4 regions of the Neobacillus sedimentimangrovi genome follow, and region 1 is predicted to be linked to each of the others. Evidence: riboswitches for the same ligand, from Rfam matches in the RefSeq annotation. Region 1 holds a riboswitch; each other region holds the start of a gene.
The links. A riboswitch is a leader RNA that binds a small molecule or an ion and turns the genes downstream of it on or off. The one in region 1 is predicted to bind thiamine pyrophosphate.

Region 1 (6,104 bases):
GGTTTGCGTACAATGGCAGCAAAAGATTGAACTGGAATGTCCTCCGCACGCGCTACAATAACCTGTGGCTGGTAACTAATGGCCATGTCGACTTTTCCTGCCGCCACCAATTTTAACGGATCATTTGTGTCAGCAGGCATTTGGATATCTACATCAAGCCCTTGTTCTTTAAAATATCCCTTTTCTTTTGCCATAAAAAGAAAGGAATGAACGGCATTCGGATACCAATCCAACATCAACGTTACTTTCTCAAGCTTGGACTTGCCACCTTCTGATACCTGACTTGAATTCTCTTTCCCACAGGCACTAACTACCAACAATATTAAACTTACCATAATCAGCATTATTCTCTTCATCAAAAGCATCCTCTCTTGCCGCTAACGTAATTTTTTCTTTAAAATCTGTTTTTCTATAAAAGAAATACACAAGAACAATAATAGTCCCATTAACGAAAGCAGGAAAATCGCAGCAAAAACTGCGTCTGCTTGCAGATTGCTTGACATTCTACGGCTAAAATACCCTAATCCTTCGCTCGCCCCGAGCCATTCGCCAATCGTGGCACCTACCACACTATACACAACCGACATTTTTACACCAGACAAAATGGATGGCATCGCCATTGGGAGCTGAACTTTTTTAAATATCATCCAGCGGTTAGCCCCCATTGACATTAATAATTCACGGTATTCTTGTCCGCCTGATTTCAAACCATCATATGTACTAACCACAATCGGGAAAAATGCGATTAAAATAGTAACTGCTACTTTACTCCAAATGGTATATCCAAACCACATAATAAAGATGGGAGAAATCGCAATCAGTGGAATCGTTTGTGAGATGATTAGGAAAGGATAAAGTATTTTCTCTAAAACTTTAGAAAAGTACATTCCGATTCCTAACAAAAGTCCCCCTGATAATGAAATCCCAAAACCAATCAGTACTTCATTTAAAGTGGCAGGTACGTGCTCTATCATTAAAAGCCGATTATTTTCAACGAGTGCATGCCATATTTTCGAGGGTGAAGGTACAATAAACGATGGCACCATCCCTTTGACAACTACCCATTCCCATAGGCTGATCAAGCAAATAGCCACCAATAAAAATAAACCATATTCACTTATCCAATTTTTCCATTTAGTTGTCATGATGTATCAATTTCTCCAGTTCTTTTCTCATTTCTATCAACTCTGAATGATAAATTTGTTCTGTACTTCTCGGTCTGGCTAAATTGACTATCCTCTCTTGTACTCGACCATCTTTTATTAGAAAAATTCGATCACTTAATAAAATCGCTTCTTCTAAATCATGGGTGATAAACAATACTGTCTTTTTTAATTCTCCCCACAAACCTAATAGCCAACTATGTATGTTCCGTTTTGTCATAGAATCAAGTGCACCAAATGGTTCATCTAATAATAATAGATCCCTGCCAGTCATGAGAGTTCTTAAAAATGCTACACGCTGCCTCATTCCACCAGACAATTCATCTGGATAAGCATTTTCATATTGAGAAAGATCAAAACGGGATAACCATTCCTGAATTACCGGCAATTTCTTTCTCCAATCTTCTTTAAGAATTTCACACGGAAGCACCACATTTTCCAATACGGTCCGCCATGGAAGCAGGAAATCTTTCTGTGGCATATAACCAACACTTCCTAATCGTGAGCCGGACTTTTTTCCTTTAATCTGGATTTCCCCCTCATCAGGTTCAAGTAAACCGTTAATTAATTTAAAAAGAGTACTCTTCCCTGCTCCACTTGGACCGATGATAGAAACAAATTCACCAGCCTTTACATCCATAGAAAGTTGGTAAAAAATAGGTTTGCTCTTACCGTCAAACGAAAAACTCAAATCTTTAATACGAAGAATGGATGAATCAGACAGGCCAATCACCCCCGTCATAAACCATATCCCAAAACATGTATTCAAACCTAGATGTGGTTAGGAAGTGTTCCTCTAAGACAACCAACTCTCGTTCTGGTTTACCTTCTGCCAAACGATCGATTAAATCGATTAGCCATTGTGCTAAAGAACCAAATTCTTCAGATGAGTACATTTTCACCCAATCCCCATAAAAAGGATGGTTAATCGAATCTGGATAAGTTTCTACCAACCTTTTGCCAATTTCCCAGTAGCTCCACATACAAGGAAGGAGGGATGAGATTAATTCTTCAAGAGAACCATTTTGAGCAACGTTTAACATATAACGAGTGTAGGCCAAGTTGATAGGTGTTGGTTTCGTATTCTCAAGATCCTGTTCGGTTATACCAAATCTTTTTGCATAGGCCCGATGTAGGTCCATTTCACCGTGCAATGTTTCGTGGAGTAGTTTTGCAAAAGCCGCCATCGTTTCAATGTTTTTGGCTTTTACCGTACCTAACGCAAATAATTTTGAATAATCGATAAGAAACACATAATCCTGTTTCATATAACGAATAAATGATTCGACAGGAAGATCTCCTTTACCTAACCCGACAACAAACGGATGCTCATGTGTTTTATCCCATATCCCGTTTACTTTTTCATGAAGCCTATATGAAAATTTCATAACTATCATCCTCCTTTTCCATCATTCGTATCCAATCTAATTTGAGTCATTCCTCTCCCCTTGCTTACGGGTATTACACCACTCAGCTATAAAGACGGCCAACACCTTCGTAAAATCTAACAATTGCTGTATTTCGACCTTTTCATTTACGGCATGTGCATCCTCCAATTTGCCCGGACCAAAGATTGACGTTGGAATACCTGCACGACCTAACCAGCCAGCATCCGTAACCGTTGTCGACATTCCCACAATTGGATTTTGATAAATCATTTTTTCGTAAGATTCGACTAATAAACGTGTACCAGGATGATCCCGATCCAACTCTAACGAAGGAAAAACTTCTCCGTGGTCAATGATCATTGATTTTCCACCCCAAACAAATTGCGGTGGATTTTCCCGAAGCCAAGGATCAGATGCTGCAACAGCCATGATGTGCTGTTCAATTTCCTGGATTATGTCTTCATAATCCTCGTTAGGATAAAAATGAACAGTTATCCATAAGGAACATTTGTCAGCGACAAATGCCGCATGTCTACCACCTTCAATAACAGCAGGATTAATGGTATTTGTTCCTGGAGGAAACCCCTCATAGCGTTTCGTTATCGCCCAATGACGTTCAAGTTCCTGAAGGCCAGCGATAATTTTCATCATTTTTTCAATTGCACTTGCCCCATTTACACCTCCACCTGCATGGATCATTTTTCTTCTCATTCCATCATGATAAGTTTCTTTGCTTTCAATGGTGATCCAACCTGTGATGACTCCACCCTGGCCTTGGATATGTAAATTGCTTGAATCCACCACTACAGCATAATCGGCTGTATAGCCCCTCTCCAAACAAGATAAGGTGCCGGCCTCACCAACTTCTTCACCAATCACAGATTGAAATTGCAAATCTCCCTGCAAAGTGATGCCAAGTTCTTTTAAAAGTTTAATAGCTATTAAGGATGCAGCAATGCCTCCCTTCATATCTGAAGTCCCTCTGCCATAAACATAAGAATCTGTAATTCTAGCAGTAAATGGGGATGAACTCCATTCCGAATCATCGCCAACTTCGGCTACATCTACATGTCCATTGATAATTAAGCTATTATATTCTTTTGAGTCTTTTCCCTGTAAAATACCGACAACATTATGATCACCAGGATAAACTTCCCACATATCCGTCTGAAAACCTAAATTTTCTAAATAGGTTTTAATAAATTCCTGAATTTCTGTGGTATTCCGTCCGGGAGGACTCACGGTCGGGAATGCAATAAGTTTACTTAACAAGTTGATTAATTCATCTTTTCTAGCTTCGACTTCTTGCGAAATTGCTTCAGCCAATTGATTTACAACGATGGACATGTTCTTCCTCCTTAATCAATAATGAAAAACCCGCTCACCTATATGAAGATAGGGAGCGGGTTACAAAATAGCTAGCCACTTCCCTACGCTGGAATAAACCAGATCAGGTTCAAAGGGTTCGGAAATTCAATTGTTCCATCTCAAGCCAATATGGCTACCCCTAGTGTTTCGTTATTTAATTTTTATCATGCTGGACAATGTCCTTTTTAGTAGAAAACAAGACATTTTTCTTTAAGAAAATACCTAAAATGATAAACCCAAGCAGGGCTCCAGCAAAAGAGCTAAAAATGAAAAGAGGAATAAATCCAAACAAAGTTGCTTCTTGCCCAAGTAATAATGTAGCAATCGGATAAGAAAGGAGGGCTCCAAGAATTCCCGTTCCGATTACTTCTCCCAAAAATGCCATAAATAGTTTCCTAGTTTTCCAAAATAGTAGTGCTGCTAACAATGCTCCAACCATACTACCTGGAAAGGCAAAAACAGAACCGGTTCCCATAAGATTTCTTAGTAGAGACACGCCAAACGCTTGAGCGACAGCATAATAAGGTCCTAATAGAACAGCTGATAACACATTTAAGAAATGTTGTACTGGGAAAATTTTTGTAAATCCAATCGGGATCACAATTAAACTACTTGAAAGTGTTCCAATTGCAATCATCATGGCAGTCAATGTCAGCTTATATGTGTTGTTCATCTATTTTTTGCCTCTTTCATACTCAAATATCTAATGTATTGGCTACATGCTTCTGTAATCGAATAAAATTTAGTCAGCCTCAGCTTGTTGCCAATTTATATTACCTTTTCTACTGACTCCACTCTTTTCCTTAAGATTTTTGCAGCTTGGTATGGTGAACTCGCATGGCTAATAGCTGAGATGACAGATATTCCGTCAGCTCCTGCCGCCATAACAGTTGAAGCATTTTCGGTTGTAATACCACCAATTCCTACAATTGGGGTGCTGTAACCTTTTCTTCTTAGTTCTTCAATGAGTGTTGTCCCGCGTGATGGTTTTGCATCTTTTTTTGTTTTTGTCGGAAAAACCGGGCCAATTCCAAAATAATCTGCACCATCCTTTAAAGCAGCTAATGCTTCCTCCATTGAATGTACAGAAACGCCCAAGATTTTGTTTCCTATCTTTTCCCTTACTACACTTGCTGGTTCATCCTCTTGCCCAATGTGTACACCATCAGCATCCAGGGCAAGTGCTAGTTCAATATCATCATTAACAATAAAAGGGATTTGATTCTTCCGGCACAAAGATTGTAGATCTTTTGCCAGATTAAACTTTTCAACTCCAGTCAGCGCTCCATCACCCTTTTCCCGAAATTGAAACATGGTGATCCCACCGTCGATAGCTTCTGCTAATACTTCTCGTGGATCCTTAAAACAATTGGTACTTCCCATAATAAAATAAACCTTTAGCATTTCTCTTAAATGGTTCATGAGTCAATCAACACCTTATTCCTTTTTCGATACGCCCAGTGGTTTGTAGGTCCATGTCCCTGGCCAATTTCAATTTCCTCTTCGATAGCAGCCTGAATAAATTCTTTTGCCTTTGTCACGGCCTCCAATACAGATAAACCTTTCGCCAACCAAGCGGTTATTGCAGCAGAAAACGTACAACCGGTTCCGTGCGTATTTTTCGTCGAAATTCGTTTGCTGGAAAATGTATAAAATTCTTTACCATCGAATAGTAAATCGACTGATTCTGAAGGATCTTCATCATGTCCTCCTTTAAGGACAATATTTTTCACCCCTAAATCAAACAGTCTCATTACCGCTTCCCTTTTATCTTGCGCAGTTCGAATAGACATATCGGTCAACACCTCGGCCTCCGGAATATTAGGTGTTATTACCAAAGCACGAGGTAATAAATATTTTTTCAAAGCTGAAATGGCCTCCTGTTGAAGTAAAGAGGCGCCTCCTTTAGCAATCATAACGGGATCTACCACCACATTTTTCCATTGATATCTTACTAGATGCTCAGAGACAGCTTCTATGATTTCAGCATTAAACAACATTCCAGTTTTAATGGCATCCGTACCCATATCCTCACCGATGGCTTTGATCTGTTGAGAAACTGCCTCCGCTGTCATTGGATAAACTCCGTGAACACCTAATGTATTTTGAGCAGTCACTGCGGTTAACGCGGACATACCGAAAACTTGTAACTCCTGGAATGTTTTTAGGTCCGCCTGAATTCCTG
Region 2 (6,104 bases), on a different contig from region 1:
TATTATCAATATACGAAGACGCGGTTTTGTTTTCTGAACCACCAGAAAAACCTTCTGAACAGTTTTATATCTTTTATGATAAGAATGAAAATGATTGGGTCGGTATTCCGAAATTTTCTATTTCAGATAAGGAATTCACACTGCTTAAAACACTATACGAATTAAAGGATTTTCAAACTACCTCTTATACTACTGCTGCAGGACAGTGGCAGGAATACTTATTTTTAAACGGACCTAGTCCTACAAATAATACCAATACTTCATATCGTTTTATTCAGTTTCAGATTAACGGAAATGAACCTGACCAAATGGAACTGGAATCAGCATTCAAAGGTTTTTTTTCTGATGAAGTCATTATTGTTTGGGAAAATTGCAATAAAGGAATCATCATTGAAGAAAAAAAGCAAATTTCACTTTCTGAAGATGAATTAATGACAGCTTCAGAGACGCTCGAAAGTGATTTTTTTGTAAAAATTTCCTTTTTTCTAGGAAAGCTTTATTACATGTCAGAACAGCTTCGTGATAATTTTCAACAAGAAAGAGACTATTTTACATTTGCCTTAGCCAGATTAGGCAACACAAATCTTTATACATTTGAACGGGTTTTTCCAGCATATTTAGCTTACCATTCACCTTCAGATTTGATGACACCTGAACTAAAAAAAATGTTTGACCTTTTTGAACAAGACCCGGATTTATTTTCAACGATACTTATTTTTTTGGAAAATAATTTAAACTCTAGTTTAACCGCCAAAAAACTATATATTCATCGAAATACATTGCAATACCGTATTGATAAGTTTGTAGAGCGAACAGGAATCGGATTAAAGGATTTTTACGGGGCTTTTACCGTTTTTTTTGCCTGCCAAATGTATATGAAACAACAAAAATAACACATTGCCCAAAAAAGCGCTTTCATTTTTTGTGCAGACTGTCCATATAGATTTTCAGCCAAAGCCTGTAAACTGAAAATAACAAAAATTAGGGAGGCTTTCAAAATGGCTGAATTGAAATTAGATCATATTTATAAAATTTATGATAACAAAGTAACAGCTGTTAAAGATTTTAACCTACACATTCAAGATAAGGAATTCATCGTGTTTGTCGGCCCTTCAGGTTGCGGTAAATCTACCACTTTAAGAATGATTGCAGGATTAGAAGAAATTTCAAAAGGTGATTTTTATATTGACGGCAAACGAGTGAATGATGTGGCGCCAAAAGACCGGGACATTGCAATGGTTTTCCAAAACTATGCGCTTTATCCTCATATGACCGTATATGATAACATGGCATTCGGTTTAAAGTTACGGAAATTCCCTAAAGATGAAATTGATCGTCGTGTAAAAGAAGCTGCAAAAATTCTTGGTCTTGAACCTTACTTAAACCGCAAGCCAAAAGCTCTCTCCGGCGGTCAGCGCCAGCGTGTAGCACTTGGCCGTGCCATTGTCCGTGATGCAAAAGTTTTCTTAATGGACGAGCCATTATCAAACCTTGATGCCAAGCTTCGTGTTCAAATGCGTGCTGAAATTGCCAAGCTTCACCGCCGCTTAAATACGACGACAATTTATGTAACCCATGACCAGACTGAAGCGATGACTATGGCCACTCGATTAGTTGTCATGAAAGACGGCGTCATTCAACAAGTAGGGGCGCCAAAAGAGGTATATGAAAAACCGGAAAACGTTTTTGTTGGAGGTTTTATCGGATCACCAGCTATGAACTTTTTAAATGGCAAATTAGATGATGGCAAATTTATCATAGGCAATCATTCAATTATAGTTCCTGAAGGAAAAATGAAATATCTTCGCGAACAAGGTTATGTTGGCAAATCCATGATCCTTGGAATCCGTCCAGAAGATATACACGATGAACCAGTTTTCATTGAAGCCTCATCCGGTACAAAAATTAATGCTCAAGTTGATGTTGCAGAATTAACAGGAGCTGAATTAATGATTTATTCAAGCATCGATGACCAAGAGTTTGTTGCCCGACTTGATTCACGTTCCGATGTAAAACCTGGCGAAACATTAGAATTAGCTTTTGATTTAAACAAAGCTCATTTCTTCGATGCAGATACAGAAGTACGCGTACGTCCATCTAGTGAAATGTAAAATTCGATTTAAACCCTGTTCCTTGGAACGGGGTTTTATTCTCTAATAAACATCACTTCTTCATTTGCACACGCTGGACAGCGATACAAATGTGGACATTTATGGCCAGAATAGGTGTCCGTAAATCCATCCTCCATTTTCATTAAATCAATATCCATATATGGGCTATAATCATCGTAATAATCTTGAAGCCTACCGCTTTCCAACATAGGTTCTCCACAGTTGGTACATAATATATATACTTCCCTTAATCCATTGCAAACCGGGCAGATGGACATATCAAATCACCCTTTATTTTTAGAATATATCCTTAGTTTGTGTTAATGGATTGCCTCTATTACTGGGAATAAATTACCAAACCCAACAATCGAATAAGCCCTTAGAAATAAATCATAATAAAGAATACAAACAGCAAAAAAACAAAAAATTGATGGTTGAAAGGAAATCGTCATCATACTGCAGATCATCCAATTAACAAAACAATCAGCTCCTTTATTTGCTAGATGGTAAAGTTTTCCTAGTAAAAAAATCATTAATAATATGGGTTAGGCCAAGGCGGCTTATAATATGGTTCAATTCCATACTAACCCCAAACTTATTAAGAGGAGTGTTAACTACTATGCCTAACAACAACAACTCTAACCAACTTTTAGTACCAGGAGTACAACAAGCACTTGAACAAATGAAATATGAAATTGCTCAAGAATTTGGTGTAACTCTTGGCGCTGACACAACTTCTCGTGCAAATGGATCTGTCGGTGGAGAAATCACAAAACGTCTAGTACAAATGGCTGAATCTCAACTTGGCGGCGGATTTCAACGCTAAGAAAAAGTAAAACACATTATACAAATTAATAATATGGCTTAGCCCCCTCCATTTTGAGGGGGCTTTCATTCTCCTTAATTTTTTACTATCCCCTTCCTCGTTTCGTCTAACAGTATCGTTTTTTAAATTCATCACCATTTATCACTATAAATTAAGAATAAAAAAACTGCGGACACATTGCCCGCAGCCTATGCTTTTAATATGGTATAACCAATATAATATGTAAGTATTAAAATACTCCCGATTGCAAGTACAACAGAGTAATCTGACATCGATACCCACCCCATCTTCTTTAATAAATATCTATAAACTACCATAACCTGTGATTTATTCCAGTGATAAAAATCACGCCATATATAACGTAACATGAACATTTTGTGAACATTTACTTTAAAGGAATTAAGATTATAATAAAGGTTAAAATCTTTAAATTTTTCTTGGGAATAATAGCCTCTGTTCTTTCAATAAACATATCAAGACAGTCAAAAATAAATTCTCTTATCTTAAAAAAGACATTGCCCTATAAGGACTTAAAAAAAACATTTTTAGCCCAGCTTTTTAAATTTTACATATTATTATCATTGGCTCCCTATAATATTCAGACAAGATTCAGAGTAAAACAAAAGGAGGATGCCCATTAAAGTTGAAACCTTTGAGCACCCTCATTCTCCCTATTAATGTTCCTGAACAACCATTCGCTTAGGCATGGCTGCAATAACCAGAACGACGATTATTGCACTGATTATGAAACTTGGAAGCATGTATGTTCCATTATATAGCAATGAGTAAACGGCGACCGGCTGGCCTTCAGGGGCATATTCACCAAAAAAGACAATTCCAGATATGACATGACAAAAATAGCGAAGCAAGCTTCCTACAAATGTTCCTACCACAACATAAACCATCCATTTCGATTTATCCCCTGATTCTAGTGCTTTTTTAACGGATCCGGCAAAAACACCAGCAAATCCCACTACAGTAAAGGCGATAAAATAATCTATGATTGCTTGAAGAATCGTGTAGATTTGTGCAAAACCAATTATGAATTGTAGAAGTCCCAGTAAAAATCCAGTTAATAAACCACCTTTTATTCCCCAGCGGTACGCTATCAAGAATACAGGAACCATTGCGATAGAAATTGAACCACCTTGTGGCCAAATCTTTAATGAAAGAATATTAGCTGCTAAATCCAATAAATAGGCAAGTGCAGAAAATACGGCCACTTCAGCCATAAATCGAGTATTACTCCTTTTCTTGTCCATACTTAGTCCCCCTCATAAATGTATAAATCTTGTTCCTAGACCACATGTTTTTGCATTTATTAACAAAAAAAGCAATGCAAGACGAAAGGATTTGTCTGCATTGCTATATTTTAACCGGCAAATCCACATCCCTACGCTAGTGCTAACTAACAGGTTCAAAGGGTCAGAACTCGAACATTCACTCTCAGCCGCATGTCGCAGCCCCCCTTGTGGAACTATTCAATTGTTACCATAACGAATATACTATTCTTTTAATCTCTTGACAAGAATCCTTATGGATTTTAATAAAAAAAAAGGATTTTTTCTTTCCTTCAGCGAATTATGTAAGTAATTAGTTATTTCCATAGGGGGATACAACATGTTTACGGGTGAAAAAACAGAATTAATGACTTATTTTGAGAAAAATGAGGAGAAGCTACTGAAAGAATGGGAAAGGCAAATTATTGTGTCAGAAGATGACCCTTTTAAAACCAAAATATCCAAGAACGCTAAATCCCTATTTCATGTTATTCTGAATATTTATCAACGCTCAGAAGACGAAATATTAAAAATCGTAAAAAAACTCGCTAATGAAATTTCAGAAGAAAGAGTAAAAGCCGACATTAACATAGGCGAATTCGTATATAATGTCAGCCTTGGCAGAACTGTTCTCTATAGTTGTATCAGTCAGCTAGATGTTCCATTATCAGAGCTGCAGGAAACAATGAATAAAATCAACTTTTGTTTTGATAAATTCTTATACTATGCCGTTTCGTATTATACTGAAGCAAAAAACAAAATTATTGAAGAAAAAAATATGTTTATTGATTCGACACACCAGGATAGGTTGACTTTACTAGGACAAATGACATCCAGCTTTATTCATGAATTTCGCAACCCTCTAACCTCTATCCAAGGATTTATTCAATTGCTTAAAGCTGATTATCCAGACATGAAATATTTAGAAATTATTTCAAGTGAATTAGATCAGCTAAACTTCCGAATTTCACAGTTCTTACTTTTATCAAAAAAAGAACTGATAGGAAAAGAGAAGGAATATTTCAAAGTTAATAAACTAATAGATGAAGTGTTAAATTTCCTATATCCTAGCATTTTAGATAGTAAAGTAAAAATTAAGCAGTCATTATTAGGCGATGTTACACTTTATGGTTATGCCGATGAAATTCGCCAAGTAATTATTAATATTATTTTCAATGCAATTGATGTATTAAATCATCATAACAACACGAATCCAACCATTGAAATCATTAGCAGTATACATAATCAAAACCTAATGATTGCTGTTTCAAACAATGGACCAATGATTCCCGAAGAATTAAGAGAATCGATTTTTGAACCATTCTTTACAACAAAAAAACTTGGAACAGGCCTCGGATTGTTTGTTTGTAAAGAAATTATTGAGAAACATAAAGGGACACTTTCTTGTGATTCTTCCCCTGAAAAGACAACATTTTCTATAGCACTACCGATTAATATTTCATCTCCTGAAATAGAACAGCGAATATAGGTACAAGTCTGATCCCTCTTTACAAATTGGGATCTTTTTTCATCTAAATGTTATATTTACACGATCATTTCTGATTGCATATGCTGTAGTAAAAAAGATTGGGAGTTTTGCCCTTATGTTTACATTAAAAGTTGATCATGAAATTGAGCTTCAACTGTTTCAAATACAGCATGCCGAACAACTTTATCAGCTATTTGAGAAAAATCGTGGGCACTTACGCCAATGGCTTCCTTGGGTTGACAGCATTACTTCCCCCTATCAATTAATGTCCATTATACCTGTTTGGCTTACTCAATTCTCTGAGAACACTGGTTGCAATCTTGGAATTCTTTTTAGAGGAGAACTTGTCGGTTCCATTGGTCTTCATCAAATTGACTGGTATAACAAAATGGCAAGTA
Region 3 (6,104 bases), on a different contig from region 1:
GAATCCTACTTATCTATTTAATTGGTATACCCGTTCAGGCATTGATTATGCACATTTCACTATTAGATGCTGTAAAAATAAGTTTAGTTTACATTCCTGGGGATGTTTTAAAAGCAGTACTAGCTTCCATTTTAGTTTACAGACTAAGAAAGCACCCAGTATTCTCAAGTTCACTAGCAACGATTTATCCCAATAAATGTAACTAGAAAATATTAAATTTAAAAGAGACAAATTGATGTGTCTTTTTTATAGAGGGGATATTGATGGATAATATAACTGAATCTTACGAATATTTCGCTAAAATTTTCCCGAATAAAATAGCCATCCATACTGATCATCAACAAATTAATTATAAAAATTGGAGTGAATTGGTCAATCAAACGGCAAATTGGCTCAACTCACTGCATTCAGAAAATAAAATAATAGGAATCCATTTGCCTAATGGAATTCCTTTCCTACAACTCTTTGCAGGGGCTGCTAAGGCAGGATGGATTGCAGTTCCATTAGATTTGAAATGGAAAACCATTGAGTTAGAAGAGAGAGTAAAAATTTGCAATCCGTCAATCATTGTCACAACAAAAGAAATTTTCTATCGGAATAAACATATTATTCCAAATTTAAAGAGTTTGGATGACATTTTACAGGAAATCTCCCAGTTTGAAGTCAATATAATTAGGGATACTCAAGAAGATTTACCTTTTTACATAGGATTTACATCTGGTACAACTGGAAAACCAAAGGCATTTGTTCGCTCCCAGAATTCATGGCTGGCGAGCTTTGAGTGTAACCGTATTGATTTCGAATTAAATGAATTGGATCATGTTTTCATTCCTGGAGCTTTAATTCACTCCCATTTTCTTTATGGAGCCATTAGCACTTTATATTTAGGGGGGACTGTCTATCTATTAGACAAATTTTCACCGATTAAGGGACATTTATGGATACAATCTTACCCCATTACAACGATGTATGTCGTTCCAACCATGCTAGAAGCCTTTCAGAAACAAGGAATTCTAATCAATGAACCGATAAAAGTTCTTTCATCGGGTGCAAAGTGGTATGAAAGGTTGAAATTGGAGATTCGTAATCATTTCCCCAATATGACCATGTATGAGTTTTATGGGGCTAGTGAATTGAGTTTTATTACTGTACTTTCTGAAAGAGATGGAATCAAGAAGGCTGCATCTGTTGGGAAGTCTTGTTCTGGCGTAGAGGTACAAATTCGACTAAAAGATCAAAGATTAGCAAGGCCCAATGAGATTGGAAAGGTCTATGTAAGGAGTGGACTGATAATAACCGGATATATGGATTCTGATGGAAGGACTGTTCATTCGATTCGGGATGAAGAAGGATGGGCTACTGTCCATGATATGGGATATTTTGACGAAGATGGCTATTTATATATTACAGGCCGTGAACAAAATATGATTTTATATGGCGGAATTAATATTTTTCCTGAAGAAATAGAAAAAGTGATTTCTATGCATCCGGACGTTGAGGAGGTTGCCGTAATAGGTTTACCAGATTCGTATTGGGGTCAGGTTGTGACTGCTGTAGTAAAAGGGAAAGGAAGTTCATTAGAGTTAAAAAGACTATGTAATAAGTATTTATCTTCTTATAAAATTCCCCGCAAATGGTTTTTTCTATCTGAAATGCCATATACAACGAGTGGAAAGATTGCTCGTGCTGAGCTAAAAAAACAATTGGAAAGAAAGGTGACCAGTAATTAAAAGAGCAGTCATTGTCCTAGCGAAACGTACACCAATTGGAAAAGTAAAAGGAATATTACGAGATATTCAGCCGCATGAACTTGTCGCTCCACTCCTCCAGTATTTAGCGAATAGATTGGAAGATAAGATAAATGACATTATTTTGGGGAATGTTGTTGGACCAGGTGGAAATATAGCTAGGGTCGCTGCATTGGAAGCAGGATTACCTCTTTCTGTAACAGGACTTACCATTGATCGTCAATGCAGTGCGGGATTAGAAGCCATTCGAATGGCCTGTTACTATATCCAAGGCGGAGCCGGCTGTTGTTATATTGCTGGTGGTGTAGAAAGTGCGAGTACTTCTCCATTTCCATCCAGAGCAAGATTCTCACCTGAACAAATTGGCGACCCTGATATGGGTGTTGCCGCGGAAAATGTAGCAGAAAAATATTCTATATCAAAAGAATTACAGGATAGATACGCACTTTTAAGTTACGAGCGCACTTGGGAGGCGTACGAAAAGGGGTATTTTACTCAAGAAATCATTCCGATTAAGGAAAACCACCAGGATGAAGAATTACTTAGAAAAAGAAAGCTGGAAACTCTACTAAAAAGGGCGAAACCAATATTTAAAAAAAACGGTACAGTTACTGCAGCGAACAGTTGCGGTATTCATGACGGTGCTTCAGCTGTTCTTGTCATGGAAGAAAAAGTAGCTTTAAAACTTGGTTACCAGCCTATCCTGAGATTTTTGGACAGTGAAGTCTCAGCTGTACATCCTAATTATCCCGGGGAAGCCCCTATTCCAGCTATCCAAACCTTATTAAAAAGAAACTTGTTAACCGTTGCTGATATAGATTTAATTGAAATTAATGAAGCATTTTCTTCGAAGATAGTCGCCTGTATGAAAGAACTTTCTATTCCTTGTGACAAAATAAATGTTCACGGAGGAGCTTTAACGTTAGGACATCCTTATGGGGCTTCAGGAAGTATTTTGATCACCAGGCTTTTCTATGAAGTCCAAAGACGAAAGAATGCTAAATATGTACTAGCGGCACTGGGCAGTGCTGGAGGAATCGGAGAAGCAGTCCTATTCGAGGTGGCAACATGAAATTGAAGGAATTTAAAGTGAGCTTTACCCAAGAAGATGTGAGACGATTTGTCCAATTGATTGGTGATCAAAATGCTATCTATCAGTGTCCTGAAAGGGTCCAAGGTTATCATTTCGAAAAAACCCCTCTTCCTCCAACCATGCCAATGATAGCTTATAAATGGCTTGAAATCCCATGGGAACTTCAACAGCCTATTATTCATCGAAAACAGAAATGCACTCAACATCAAAGAATGTATATAGATGAGATCTATAGGGCAATAGTGGAAGTGACAGAACCATTTCAACGTCAAAATTTTACTTTTATTAAACAAACTCTTTATTTATATAATGATGAAGGACAACTTTGTTTTGAAGGAGAATCAGATTTGATTTTGGAAGGTTTAACATGAAAAATTTTACCTTTAATATTACCGAAGAAGAGGTTGAACAATATGCCATAATTTCAGGTGATAACAATCCCGTTCATTTAGATATAGAAGTGGCAAAACAACAAGGGTTTTCAAATAAAATTGCCCATGGGATGTTAACAGTGGCTAAAGTGTTAGGGATAGTTTCAAACGAAATTCTCGCTCCACAAGAGTGGGTGTATAAGTATGAATTTACATTTACCTCACCAGTATATTTGGGAGATCAAATAACTTTGAATATAAAACAATTGGATAATAAAATTAGAGTAGAAGGAAAATGCAGGAAAAGAGTAGTCATAAAAGGATGGTTGATAGTAACTAGATGAAATCCCCGATGAACATAAAAAACAACTGACAAATCGTGCAATCATATGGGATCGCACGATTTTTTTGATAATGGGGAAATTAAAAGCTATATAGTTTTGTTAAATAAGGTGAATCTTATTTTGATATGTTACGGAGAACCGTACCATAAATAGAGAAGTTTTTTATATTCATTTACTTGAAACAAACCATTACTAAACAGGGTTTTTTTATTTTTTTCAAATATTATCGTGTGGCCTATGAATAAATTTTGTTGACTTTAATGAAAAGTGTGTGTAAAGTGGTAATTGAATTAAATAGGAATTAAAAGGAAGACACTAGGGGAGCCTTTTTTGGCTGAGACGGGAATATCCCGGACCCTTTGAACCTGATCTAGTTCATACTAGCGTAGGAAAGTGGAGTCCGTGCATGAGTATATGTATACATGGGTATATTTATACATTGTATATTTATATTTATTCTGCCGCTCCATTTTTGGAGCGGTTTTTTTGTTTCACTTTAAAGCTGCTTCCAAACTAGCGTCTTCCGATTACAACTAACTAAGGAGGAAATCGGTATGAGTTTTTCTGCAGAACTAAGAAAAGAAGCAAATCCTATTTTTAATGCTATTTTTGAGCATCCTTTTGTTCAAGGTATTGCAAATGGAGATTTGAAGAAGGAGCAATTAATTCATTATGTAAAACAAGATTTTGAGTATTTAAGTTCCTTTATACGAATCTATGGAATTGCTATTTCAAAGTGTGAAAATCGAGAAGATATGGAAATGTTTAATAAGCAAATTTCCTTTATCTTAAACAGTGAAACACATCCTCATAATAACTTTTGTCAAGTTGCAGGTGTTTCCTACGAGGAGTTACAGGGATTTCCTTTGGCTCCCTCTGCCCATCAATACATTCGTCATATGCTAACGGTTGCTCATGAAGGAACATTGGGAGAAATTATCGCTGTATTATTACCATGCCCGTGGACCTATTGGGAAATTGGAAAACGACTATTAAAAGAAGTAAATCCAGACCGCTCTCATCCATTTTATGAATGGATCAATTTCTATGGCAATCGTACGGATTCCATTACAACCAAATTTTGTGAGCGCCTCGATGAATGGGCAAAGGATGCGACAAGCAAAGAAAAAGAAAAAATGAAGGAACATTTCTTACTTAGCTGTCAGCTAGAATATATGTTTTGGGATATGGCTTATAAACTTGAAGAATGGCCTGTAAAAATGGAGGTAGTACCTTCATGACTTGGAAAATGAAAGAAGTGGTTCTAGCCGTTATTTTATCAGTAATTTGCGGTGTGATTTATTTAGGATGGTCTACACTGTGGGTTCCTATTTCTTCTCTGGTAGGTCCTGTCGGTGCTGGTTTCATGTTTGGCATTTGGGTAATTGCCAGCCCTATTGTTGCCTACATTATCCGTAAACCAGGTGCTGCATTTGTAGCAGAAGTTGCGGCAGCAGCAGTGGAATTATTAACGGGAAGCCATTTTGGCTTATCTGCCTTGTTAATAGGGGTTTTTCAAGGGATTGGTTCTGAAATTGCTTTTGCCATATTCAGATACAAGCGGTACAACCTTCTAACCTTAATGCTATCTGGTGCCTTGGCGGCCGTTTTTGCAATGATTTATAACTTGTTGGCAAATGGTTTTGGATACTACTCTACAGGGGTATTTTTAACGACATTAGGGATTCATGTTATAAGCGGCATCATTCTTGGCGGTTGGTTAGCAAAGGTAGTGGTGGACGCACTGACCAAAACAGGTGTATTAGAACAATATGCAATTATGAAAGAAAGAAGAAAAAAGGGAGACATCAATGGACATGTTTCTGGGCTGTAAAGATCTTTCTGTCCGCTTTTATAACCGTTCTGAAAAAATACTTAAAAATATAACGCTATCCATCCATAAAGGGGAAAAGGTATTAATACTTGGGCCTAGCGGGAGTGGGAAATCAACTTTGATCTCCACTCTTGCTGGGATCATTCCGGAGCATATGGAGGCAGAAGTTACAGGACAAGTATTTCTACGAGAAAATGTGGGTGTTATGTTTCAAGATCCTGATTCTCAATTTTGTATGCTTCATGTGGATGAAGAGATAGCTTTTAGCCTTGAGAACCGCTCCATTCCTCGAAATGAAATGGATGAAATCATTTCAGATTTGATGAATCATGTAGGTTTAAAAATAGATAAGAAAACCTCCATTGAAACATTATCAGGTGGTATGAAACAAAGACTGGCTTTGGCTTGTTTACTAGCTTTGGAACCAGAAGTGTTGTTTTTTGATGAACCAACAGCTCAGTTAGACCCTGCTGGAAGAAAAGAAATATTTGAGTTATTACATAACCTATCTCAAAAGACCAATCAAACGATGGTATTTGTCGAACATGTTTTAGACGGCTGTATTGAATGGATGGACCGGGTCATTATGATCAATGAGGGCGGAAGAGTAATTGGAAATGGGAATCCAGAGGAAATTCTCCGTCATTTTAATAACGAAATGAAAGATGCAGGAATTTGGCGGCCGAAGCTTTTTCCGAACAAGTGGAGCGAAGT
Region 4 (6,104 bases), on a different contig from region 1:
TATCAAAAAGTAGATTGATAATTTTTTCTTTATTTGCTAAGTCTAAAGACGCAGTTGGTTCATCTGATAAGATTATTTGGGGATTCATAATGACAGCCCTAGCAAAAGCAGCTCTAGATCGTTGGCCACCAGAACAATCAAGTGGTTTTTTTTTCAAAATGGACTCAATCCCAAGTTTATTAACAATTCGTTTAAAGTGATCTTGGACAGTTGAGTCTTTTTCAATGTTAGCATACATAAGCGGCAATTTAATATTATCCTCGATGGTCAAAGAATTAATTAGTGCGGACTCCTGAAGAACAAAACCAATTTTTTGATTACGCCACTCAGCTAGTCTATTTCGTGATAAATCCTTAACAGATGAACCAAAAAGCTTATAGCTCCCTTGATATTGTGTATCAAGTAGACCAATAATATTAAGCAAAGAAGTTTTTCCAACTCCAGATTCCCCTATAATACAAAGTCTTTCCCCAGGTTCAACTTCCAATTTAAAATCATTTAAGATAGAAAAACCTTTCTTCTTGAATGTTTTTTTCTGGATTTCTAGTTTAATTATACTATTCATTTTAACACCCCCACGGAAATCGGAATACTTTTAATTTTTTTTATCGTAAGTTCAACAATCGTAAACCCAATAATCAAATCTATAAAGAGAACAATTAGTAGAGCAATCCAATCCATACTTATTAAGCCAAACATTCCGTAAGTAGCAAATATTGAGTCTTTTTTTAACCAAAAGCCGTATCTATTGAAAGCGGTTATCACAAATAGTATGACTAGATTAATAGAAAACAATATTCCAAAATAACTATAAAAAATTGCTCTTAGTTTTGAATAACTTAATCCGACTAATAAATTGATTGTAAAATCTTTTATCATCAAACGAATGCTTACCAAAGTATTCCAGATAGCTAGACAAACAATGATTAGTAGCAAAATAAAGGTGATAATACAGATAATTTTTAATGAATCAAAATAAGAATCTTCAAAGTAATTAAAATTTTCTTGTTGATTAAAAAAGTTAAATTTTAAACCTAGATTTTCCTGGATAAGTTCACTTAAATTCGTTGCTTTCTCTTTTGTCGAATCAAGAAGCACCATGTCCATCAAACCATTAACGAGGAGGTCAAGACCTGCACTTTGAATAAATTCTTCGTTAATAGGTAGAAAAATCGAAAAATTAAAATAATTTTTTGAATTAGGAGCATAAAAATTAGAACGATGAGTATTCTTCTCCAAGACCCCTTGAACTTTTAAATTGACTAATTGTTGGGTGACAGGATCTGTAATCTCAATATATGACCCTACAGGATATGTTGTGGCCAGACCTGCACCTACTAAAACAGGTATTTCTTCTTTATTAAATTTATAGTTGAAGTTTAAGTGGTTTCCTTGAGATAATCTAAATTGATTTATCTTATAAGCCTCTTCATTGATATAATTGAAAGAAACTTCCATCTTATATTTATTATATAATGAAGTGACAAAACCATCGACTTGCATAGCATAAGTATAATTGTTGTTTAAATATTCATATACTTTTTTTGTATCATCTATTTCAATTCTATCAAAATCAGCTTCACTATTTGGGTCTAGATTAGCAATAAAAGTTCCTTCTTGATTCAGAGTTTCTATTTCTTGATAACCTTGAAAAGTTGAAATAATTGAACGAGCAGCAGTAAAAGAAAGATAATTAGCTAAAAAAAGTAATATTATCATACCTAAAACAAGTGTCCATCTTTTTAAAAATATTCTAGTTATAAAAAAATGTAAAATTTTCATTCTTTTTTCACCTGACACGCACTAAATAGTATATATATAATAAAAATAAAAACTAAGTAAAGATTGCTGGTTACATTCAGCCCTAAATAGAAGTTTAATGAAAGTGAGAGTAAAAAACTAAACACTAAAATAGCTATACTATTCAAGATATATCGGATTATAATATTTACCATCGTATCTCCTACAAGTATTCGGCAGAATATTTCTGTTTTCCTACGATTTAAAAATTGATAGTGAAATACTATTATAATAAATGTAAGAAAAATATTTATAATAAGTTGATAATCTGTAATACTTTCCAAAAAAGACTTTAAAATAGAAGAACCTTCTAAATTCAACGTTTGTACATAAATACATAGTAAGTTTGAAGCAAAACAGATTAGATAGATAGCAACCGCCTCAAAAACGTCGAAAAATCTAAATAAAGAATATTTCATAAACTACTCCTTAAAGATGGCATCTATAAATTTAATAGTATCACCTTTTAATAATACCTACTACGTAGCTGTAAAAACAATTAGTTATTATTCATAATTAAAGTAATGCGGTACTTTATAAGATTTAAAAGTCGATAACATTATTTCTAATTAAAATCGGGACCTGTAGAAAAACACCTATCAGGCCCCAACGATTTCCTATAATTCATTAATAATTAAATCTCATAGATATTTCATTAAATTTTGTTAAGCGAATATTTAAAAAAATCAAACCCAGAAAAATTATTTAAGTGGTCCACGCTTCCAAGAAAAATACGTAGTATACTTGTCTCCCCATCTTAAATCGTCCCAAACAGAACCTGTAACTTTGCCGTTATAGGCTGTTTTACTCAGTAAAGTTCTACCATCTCGTGTATATTTAAACGAAGTATATTGATATTTTGACTTACTGTAATTCCAGGCGGCACCATTATATTTAATTTGGAAAGATTCTTCAGAAGAGGCTCCACTAGTTGAATCTCCGAAAGTTGCCCCAAACAAAAATACTAACATAATTTAACATAATTTCCATCAAAATGCAAAAACTTTAAAAATTATAATAACACCAATTGATTTTACGGAAAAATATAATGTTATAACGGAAATGGTTCACGGATACAGTGGCAGAGAAAGACTACCATGTATCACTTACAAAAAAGGAATCGAATTTTTTAAAGGATATAATTTATAATGTCAAACTGAATTATATTGCCTTTGATATAGCTAATAAAAATATTATTTCATACGATGCTTTTCAAAATGCCCACGATAGTAATCGGTAAGAATACCTAAGAAACAAAAGACGCAAACGGCGGCGGTTTAAAATTAGAGATAAACCACCATTCAAACATTGTAAAATAGATAAATAGGAAGAAAAAACAAGGAAACAAGTGACAGGCATTATTCAATGTGTTACGATGGATAGCGTAGGAATTATGACAAATAAATACGTAAATAAATCCGCTAGAGGTGCCTTTATAAAAGGCTGAGATCGAAGTGTTACTTCGGGACTCTATGAACCTGATCTGGTTAATACCAGCGTAGGGAAGTGGAAAATGGGATCGTTGTATGCATTATTCACAGCCACTTTCTTACAAAAGAAAGTGGCTTTTTATTTTCCCTCTAGCGGTATCTATCTGAAAACTGGGGGGATGAACATAAAGGAGTTACATATTATTTCCAATGGCAAAATGCCGATTGAACAATTACATGAGATTTTAACGGATATACATCCCTATGTCACCATGATTCACTTACGGGAAAAACAAAAGTCAGCAAAAGAGCTTTTTCAAGCTGTTGAGCAGTTAGCTAAAGACATTCCACTTTCCAAAATTATGATTAATGACCGCGTGGATGTCGCCGTTACGGCAGGAACGGCCGGTGTTCAATTAGCTGGGCACAGTTTAGATGCCGTTCATGTAAAAAAAGCTTTTCCTCTACTAAAAGTAGGGGCCTCCATCCATTCCTATGAAGAAGCCCATCAAGAGGGGGCAGATTTTCTGCTATACGGCCATGTTTTTCCATCCAAATCAAAGCCTGGCCTGCCTCCTAAAGGACTGGAGGAATTAACCAAGTTATCCCAACTCAACATCCCGGTTATTGCCATCGGCGGGATCACACCAGAAAATACTCCGCAGGTACTTCAAGCTGGGGTAGCTGGTATTGCGGTGATGTCAGGAGTTTTAGATTCCTGCAACCCGCTCGATGCCGTAAAAGCGTATACAATGGCCTTACATAAACAATCGTAAATGGATAAATCAGAAAGTTCTTGGTGTGTATCAATTAATCCTTTCTTATTAGTGAAAAAATGGAGATGGAATTGATGAAAAAATCATTTGACACAGCCATTATCGGAGGAGGAGTGAATGGGACCTCCATTGCCTTCGAACTGGCCAAAAAAGGACGAAAAGTTATTCTACTTGAAAAGCAACAAATAGCCGCTGAATCATCCCGTGCCGCAGCCGGAATGCTGGCAGCCCAAGCGGAGATTGAACAAGATGGCCCGCTTTTCCAGCTAGCATTAAAAAGCCAAAAGATGTTTACCTCGCTTTCACAAGAATTATTGGAATACTCCGGCATTGATATTGAGTTCGTCCAAAAAGGGATGCTTAAAATTGCCGAAACCGAAGATATCGCACATGAAGTTCAACAACAAGTCCTCTTTCAAAGAAAGTGGGACCATGAAATTCGATGGCTCGATTCCCATGAAATCAGGGAGCTGGAACCAGCGCTATCTCCTACTGTAGCCGGAGGGATGTACCTCCCAAATGATGGACATGTACATCCGGAAAAATTAACGAAAGCCTTTGCGAAAGCTGCCCTCCATTTTGGAGCAGAGATTCACGAACATACGGAGGTCCTCTCCTTCATCTATGATCAAGGCAAAGTGAAAGGCTTAAATACTTCAAATGGGATCATTCATTGTGAGCAGGTTGTCATCGCGGTAGGTGCCTGGGCTAACAGACTGATAAAGGATCTTCCTGTGTTTCCGGTAAAAGGCGAGTGCTTTTCTGTGAAAGTGGATAAACCAATCATCAACACAACTATTTTTTCAGATAAGCGCTGCTATCTCGTTCCAAAACGAAATGGAGAAATATATATTGGAGCGACGATGATTGAAAATTCTATTGATAAGGCCGTCACACCTGGGGGAATAGCCTCATTAATCGAAAGAGCGGTGAAGCTCGTACCAGAAATCAGGGACGCCACTTGGGAACGGGTGTGGTGCGGTATCCGGCCGCAAACCAATGATGGAAAACCATACATTGGTGAGCACCCTGAATATAAGGGAATTTTTGTGGCAACCGGACATTTCCGCAACGGAATCTTATTAAGTCCGATAACTGGTAAACTTGTAGCCGATTTGTTGGAAGGCAATACGACTGAGCTTTCAGCCTTTCGCCTCGATCGACATCAACCATCCGTAATGTAGGAGGTAAAAATGAAAGTTGCATTAAATGGTGAATCTGTACAATTACCGGAACATGTTACGTTTGTTTCCGATGTACTCAAACATTATAACATCCATGAGAAAATCATCGTCGTAGAAGTAAACGGGAAAATACTTTCTCGTTTAGAACATGAGAATACTAGATTAGCAGATAATGATCGAATTGAAATAGTTCATTTTGTAGGAGGCGGTTGATATGTTAAAAATTGGTCCATATTCTTTTCAATCCCGATTATTACTTGGAACAGGAAAATATCCAAACTATGAAATCCAAAAAAATGCCGTTGAAATCTCTGAAGCAGAAATCTTAACCTTTGCCGTCAGACGAATGAATATTTTTGAACCAAGTCAGCCGAACTTTCTAGAGCTACTTGATACCTCAAAATATACACTGCTGCCAAATACAGCGGGAGCTAAAACAGCCCAAGAAGCAGTGCGTATCGCCAAACTCGCCAAAGCATCTGGTCTGTGTGACATGATTAAAGTCGAAGTGATCGGCTGTGACAAGACATTACTTCCAGATCCAGTCGAAACCCTAAAAGCCACAGAAGAATTAGTGAAGGAAGGATTTATTGTCCTCCCTTATACGTCCGACGATGTCGTGTTAGCCAGGAAACTTCAAGAACTCGGCTGCCACGCCATCATGCCGGGAGCTTCTCCAATTGGATCAGGTCAAGGAATCATCAACCCAGTCAACTTAAGCTATATTATTGAGCAGGCTGAAGTTCCAGTGATTGTCGATGCAGGAATCGGCTCCCCTGCCGATGCCGCACTGGCCATGGAACTAGGGGCCGACGGTGTGTTATTAAATACCGCTGTTGCTGCTGCAAAGGATCCTGTAAAAATGGCAAAAGCAATGAAATTAGCCATTGAAGCGGGCCGTTTAGGATTTGAAG

Region 2: linked by a shared signal. The riboswitch ahead of thiT (energy-coupled thiamine transporter ThiT) and the one ahead of GZA11_RS01310 (acetylornithine deacetylase) in region 1 are both predicted to bind thiamine pyrophosphate.
Region 3: linked by a shared signal. The riboswitch ahead of tenA (thiaminase II) and the one ahead of GZA11_RS01310 (acetylornithine deacetylase) in region 1 are both predicted to bind thiamine pyrophosphate.
Region 4: linked by a shared signal. The riboswitch ahead of GZA11_RS08845 (thiamine phosphate synthase) and the one ahead of GZA11_RS01310 (acetylornithine deacetylase) in region 1 are both predicted to bind thiamine pyrophosphate.

What each region holds. Positions count from the first base shown of each region.
Region 1 covers NZ_JAAFZF010000001.1:255,095-261,198, forward strand. The annotation lists gene GZA11_RS01290 (ABC transporter substrate-binding protein) at 1-356, opposite strand, end outside; gene GZA11_RS01295 (ABC transporter permease) at 378-1,145, opposite strand; gene GZA11_RS01300 (ABC transporter ATP-binding protein) at 1,135-1,905, opposite strand; gene tenA (thiaminase II) at 1,880-2,551, opposite strand; gene GZA11_RS01310 (acetylornithine deacetylase) at 2,588-3,898, opposite strand; TPP riboswitch at 3,962-4,070, opposite strand; gene thiW (energy coupling factor transporter S component ThiW) at 4,074-4,592, opposite strand; gene thiE (thiamine phosphate synthase) at 4,688-5,341, opposite strand; gene thiD (bifunctional hydroxymethylpyrimidine kinase/phosphomethylpyrimidine kinase) at 5,338-6,104, opposite strand, start outside.
Region 2 covers NZ_JAAFZF010000045.1:3,421-9,524, reverse strand. The annotation lists gene GZA11_RS13215 (PucR family transcriptional regulator) at 1-893, shown strand, start outside; gene GZA11_RS13210 (ABC transporter ATP-binding protein) at 999-2,111, shown strand; gene GZA11_RS13205 (hypothetical protein) at 2,147-2,389, opposite strand; gene GZA11_RS13200 (alpha/beta-type small acid-soluble spore protein) at 2,731-2,937, shown strand; gene thiT (energy-coupled thiamine transporter ThiT) at 3,612-4,199, opposite strand; TPP riboswitch at 4,311-4,417, opposite strand; gene GZA11_RS13190 (histidine kinase N-terminal domain-containing protein) at 4,558-5,706, shown strand; gene GZA11_RS13185 (GNAT family N-acetyltransferase) at 5,822-6,104, shown strand, end outside.
Region 3 covers NZ_JAAFZF010000008.1:788-6,891, forward strand. The annotation lists gene GZA11_RS04810 (biotin transporter BioY) at 1-206, shown strand, start outside; gene GZA11_RS04815 (AMP-binding protein) at 264-1,730, shown strand; gene GZA11_RS04820 (acetyl-CoA C-acyltransferase) at 1,726-2,820, shown strand; gene GZA11_RS04825 (MaoC family dehydratase) at 2,817-3,212, shown strand; gene GZA11_RS04830 (MaoC/PaaZ C-terminal domain-containing protein) at 3,209-3,556, shown strand; TPP riboswitch at 3,864-3,965, shown strand; gene tenA (thiaminase II) at 4,111-4,797, shown strand; gene GZA11_RS04840 (ECF transporter S component) at 4,794-5,390, shown strand; gene GZA11_RS04845 (ABC transporter ATP-binding protein) at 5,368-6,104, shown strand, end outside.
Region 4 covers NZ_JAAFZF010000021.1:4,933-11,036, forward strand. The annotation lists gene GZA11_RS08830 (ABC transporter ATP-binding protein) at 1-565, opposite strand, end outside; gene GZA11_RS08835 (ABC transporter permease) at 562-1,782, opposite strand; gene GZA11_RS08840 (hypothetical protein) at 2,502-2,771, opposite strand; TPP riboswitch at 3,214-3,322, shown strand; gene GZA11_RS08845 (thiamine phosphate synthase) at 3,410-4,006, shown strand; gene thiO (glycine oxidase ThiO) at 4,081-5,190, shown strand; gene thiS (sulfur carrier protein ThiS) at 5,200-5,403, shown strand; gene GZA11_RS08860 (thiazole synthase) at 5,405-6,104, shown strand, end outside.